2 regions of the Pelosinus baikalensis genome follow, and region 1 is predicted to be linked to the other one. Evidence: riboswitches for the same ligand, from Rfam matches in the RefSeq annotation. Region 1 holds a riboswitch; the other holds the start of a gene.
The links. A riboswitch is a leader RNA that binds a small molecule or an ion and turns the genes downstream of it on or off. The one in region 1 is predicted to bind S-adenosylmethionine.
Positions count from the first base shown of each region.

Region 2: another riboswitch for S-adenosylmethionine. It lies ahead of metF (methylenetetrahydrofolate reductase [NAD(P)H]); the one in region 1 lies ahead of LMF89_RS07455 (methionine ABC transporter ATP-binding protein).

Region 1 covers NZ_JAJHJB010000007.1:60,453-62,860, forward strand. Annotated here, with positions in the region: gene hisZ (ATP phosphoribosyltransferase regulatory subunit) at 1-434, opposite strand, end outside; gene LMF89_RS07460 (YerC/YecD family TrpR-related protein) at 484-792, opposite strand; SAM riboswitch class I at 940-1,042, shown strand; gene LMF89_RS07455 (methionine ABC transporter ATP-binding protein) at 1,123-2,181, shown strand; gene LMF89_RS07450 (methionine ABC transporter permease) at 2,150-2,408, shown strand, end outside.
Region 2 covers NZ_JAJHJB010000033.1:37,254-39,661, forward strand. Annotated here, with positions in the region: gene LMF89_RS18940 (methionine synthase) at 1-514, opposite strand, end outside; gene metF (methylenetetrahydrofolate reductase [NAD(P)H]) at 650-1,516, opposite strand; SAM riboswitch class I at 1,598-1,701, opposite strand; gene LMF89_RS18950 (ParA family protein) at 1,969-2,408, shown strand, end outside.

The DNA of each region.
Region 1 (2,408 bases):
TCAGCTGCCGGCTCTGATGCACCCATAATTTCCACTCCGGCCTGATAAAATTCACATTGCCTGCCTGCTTGAGCTTGTTCATAGCGAAAGACATTCGTTATATAAAACAGTTTCATTGGGCTTGGACTACCTTTAAATCGGGTAGCCGCCACACGGGCCATAGGAGTTGTCATATCTGGGCGAAGTGCCAATATACGATTATTTTTATCAAAGAATTTAAACATATGCTGATCTAAGTCGTTTCCTACTCCAACAGTCATCGTTTCCAAATATTCAATTGTGGGAGTAACAACTTCATCATATCCCCAATTTGCAAATAACTGAGCCAAAGCCCCTTCCACAGCACGTTTCTGACTAGCCTCTCTCGGTAAGAAATCTCTTGTTCCATATGGAACCTGAGGAACAAATTCATGTTGCTTCATAAATAGAAACACCCCTATCCCAGTAATTTAATGTTCTCTTAGATAATACTTTGCATGCTGTTTACTTATGATCTTTTTGACCTTCGAGTCTTTCTAACATAAACTTATACCCATCAGCACCATAGTGTAAACAACGCTTTACCCGACTAATTGTTGCAGTACTAGCTCCTGTTTTGTCTACAATGTCATCATACGTATGGCCAGCTCTTAACATACGAGCTACTTCCATGCGTTGGGCGAGAGATTTTAATTCACTTACGGTACAAATATCTTCAAAAAATTGATAACATTCTTCTTGATTTTCTAAAAATAAAATAGAACGAAATAACTGATCCGTTAAGTCATCTTTCAATTTGGGATTTGTAGGCATTTTTCTTTCCCCCATTCTATTAAATCCTTTATTACTTTTAAGCTTTACTTAGTGAAATTATAACATTATGATTTCCCATTTGCAAAGTCATTTTTTTCTTGACACTATTTTATAGAACTGCTAATATGTTTATTAGTAAGTTAATATCTTTCATCAAGAGCAGTTGAGGGAATGGCCCAATGAAGCTGCGGCAACCATTCACTTGTGAAACGGTGCCAAATCCACAGGATTGATTCCTGATAGATGAAGCGCAATTCAGTTTGATAACACGCTTCATTTATGGAGCGGTTTTTTTGTTATTTCAGAAATAATAGGAAGGGAGCTATTCCATTGATTAAACTACAAGATATAGAAAAGGTCTATCAAAGCGACAACGGTACAATTCATGCCTTACGAGGCGTTAACTTATCAGTGAAACAAGGAGAAATTTTCGGCATTATTGGAACCAGCGGTGCGGGGAAAAGCACATTAGTCCGCTGCATCAATATGCTAGAAAGCCCTACTAAAGGTATTGTTACAGTAGATGGTCAAGAATTAACTTCATTAAACGAGCAAGAACTCCGAGAACAGCGTAAAAAGATTGGCATGATCTTTCAACATTTCAATCTATTATCTTCACGTACTGTATACCAAAACATAGCCTTCCCCTTGGAATTGGCGAAACGCAGTAAAGAAGATATTAATAAAGAGGTATTGCATCTATTAGAATTGGTAGGGTTAAGTGATAAAAAAGATCAATATCCAGCACAATTAAGTGGCGGACAAAAACAACGAGTAGGCATTGCAAGAGCTTTGGCTAACCATCCTAAAGTATTATTATGCGATGAAGCGACTTCAGCTCTCGACCCTCAAACCACAAAATCGATTTTAGAGCTCTTAAAGGATATCAATCGTAAGTTCCAACTTACCATCGTCCTCATTACCCACGAAATGCAGGTTATTAAAGAAATTTGTAACCAAGTCGCTGTAATTGAGGGTGGTAAGATCATTGAGCAAGGTAAGGTAATTGATATTTTTACCCAACCGCAATCCAATACCACAAAGGAATTTATTAGCTCTATTATTAATCATAACCTGCCTGACTTTTTCAAAGAGATTACTCTGGCATCGGAACCATCTGCTGATAGTAATTTAATATTGCGCTTGTCTTTTATTGGACATTCTACAGAAGAGCCGGTTATTTCCAGCATGATTCGCCGCTTTACTATTGATGCTAGTATTTTGTACGGAAATATTGATCATATTCAAACAATACCTTTCGGTACATTAATTGTAGAATTATCGGGTGAGCAAGCCTCTTTGCAGCAAGCCCTTAGTTATTTAAAAACACGTGAATTAGGAATTGAGGTGATTGGTTATGTCGCAAGAAATGCTCGTGCTGTTGGCTAAGTCTTTATGGGAAACCACGTATATGGTTGCTGTTTCTAGTTTTATTTCTGCGCTGTTAGGCATACCCCTAGGAATTATACTAGTTACTACTAATAAGGGACATATTTTAGAGAATACGCCTCTCAATCGAATCTTAGGTGCTATTGTAAACGCAACCCGCTCTACACCATTTATTATTCTAATGGTGGCAATTATACCGGTAACCAGGTTACTAGTAGGTACATCCA
Region 2 (2,408 bases), on a different contig from region 1:
CATCACCATGTGCTAAAGATAAGATTTGAGGTTGAACCCTAATATCCCACTGGCCATAGCCTGGGCTAAAGCGGAATAGAGTGGTATACCCTTGCTTATTTGCTTCCTGCTTAATAAGCTCACAAGCTTGATCGGCAGCCAACTCTACGGCCGTTGTGCCTGCTGCATCTAATAACAAGCCTAAGGTGTATTCATTTTTGCTGAAGTAATCACTTACGAGCTCTTCTAAATCAGGTCCTATGGTAACTGCAATAACGGCAACTTTTAAAGAGTTCGCCAGGTGTTTACTAATAACGGTTGGAGGTAGTGATAAAGGCTCAGGGCTCATAATCGTAGCAGAACTTGCATCATAGTCATACATCTGCCAGCTTGCTTTTGGTTTGGAGATGATTTGTGCTTCTGTACAAGCATGGTCAAGTAAGTGCTGGGGGAATTCAGTACATTTGGTAAGGCCTGAATAACGTTTTAATTCGCTCATTTCTAGCGTTTGAATTGTTGGGTTGTAAATTGGCACAGTATCCCTCCTTTGGTTGTATCAAGAACATTTTAATGTATAAGAATTCAGCTGATGATAATCCTCTAGATATGTATAATATATTAAAATGTTTATTTATAAATTACTAGTCTGTCAGGGATGTAGAGGCATTATTTAACGCAAATTTGTTTGTTGAATAATGCTTTTTGATTGTTCTAGTTTATTCATAGTATATAGATGTATACCATCTACCTGATTTGCTATCAGATCTGTAATTTGGCTGCAAGCATATTCAATTCCTGCTTTTTCAAAATCTAAGGGTGAATTTTCATATTTTTGAATGATGTTTTGTAGGGGTTTAGGAATAGAGGCACCGCATAATCCTTTAATCCTGCCTACTTGTTTGCTATTTAGTAATGGCATGATTCCGGCACTAACAGGGATTGTGATATTAACTTGTTTAATGCGGTCAAGAAAATCATAAAGAATGGTATTATCAAAAAACATTTGTGTAATTAGGAAATCTGTGCCGCTGTTTACCTTTTCTTTTAGGTGAAGAAGATCTGTATTCAAATCAGGGCACTCTGGATGTCCCTCTGGATAAGCGGCAGCAGCAATACAAAAATCATGATTGGATTTAATATGGGCAATTAAATCTTTTGCATATTGATAGGTATTTTCTTTTCCTTTATTATTGTTTTTGTTTATAGGATAATCGCCTCGCATAGCTAATATATTTTCAATATTATGAGCTTGTAGTTGATTTAACATTAGATCAATATCATCTTTGTGCGAGTTGATGCAAGTTAAATGAGCTAAGGCCTCGACACCATAAGTATTTTTTATTTTGTCCGCGGTTTCAATGGTGCGATCTGAAGCACTGCCTCCAGCTCCATAGGTAATACTAGTAAAATCAGGATTGAGGGTTTGTAAGCCCTCTGTTGTTTTAAAAATAGATTCTAAGGTGACAGTTTGTTTTGGCGGAAAAATTTCAAAAGAGACAAGGGCTTTTCCTTTATTAAATCGATCAGAAAGTTTCATACAATAACCTCACATTATTATAATTTAATAAAACAGCCTCTTTCCTTTGAGGAAAGAGGCTGTTTTATCATCCGTTCTTTCCTCTTATCTTTCAGAACGTGAATTCTGCTGGATTTAGCACCATTTGCATTGCTGCTGGTTGCTGGGTGTCATAGGGCCAGTCCCTCGACCACTCTAGATAAGAGTATTTATTAAATTGGAATTCATGATAATATAAAACTGCCTGATTGTCAATGTTTTTTTAATAATTATAAAATTGGTTAAATAATGGTATATTTACGGAGGCTATCTACTATTTTTGGCAGGAGATAGTCTCTATAGTGTGGAATGAATTAGCTTATAGAAATTAGAATCGAGAGGAAAGTTTGTAAGTAGAAGACTAAGGCTTGACCTGGATTCTAAAGACCTGGCATATGCCTTAGTCTTTCTTAAAATATGAATGAGAATATGGGGTGAACTACTTGGTGAAGGTAATTGCAATTGCCAACCAAAAAGGGGGCGTTGGAAAGACAACAACTTCTGTTAATTTAAGTGCTTGTTTGGCTGATTTAGGGAAAAAGATATTATTAGTGGATCTTGATCCACAAGGTAATTCTACTAGTGGTTTTGGTTTTGATAAAACCAAGATTAAACAATCTGTTTATGATGTGCTAGTTAATGATGTACCGATTGAAGGCGTTATTTTACAAACCAAAATTGAAAATCTAATGCTGTTACCCGCTACGATTCAGCTGGCAGGAGCGGAAATCGAGTTGGTATCCATTATGTCTCGAGAAACGAAGCTAAAAAGAGTTCTAGATAAAGTGAAGTACAGTTATGATTATGTTATTATTGACTGCCCCCCTTCCTTAGGGTTATTGACTATTAATTCATTAACCGCCGCTAATTCTGT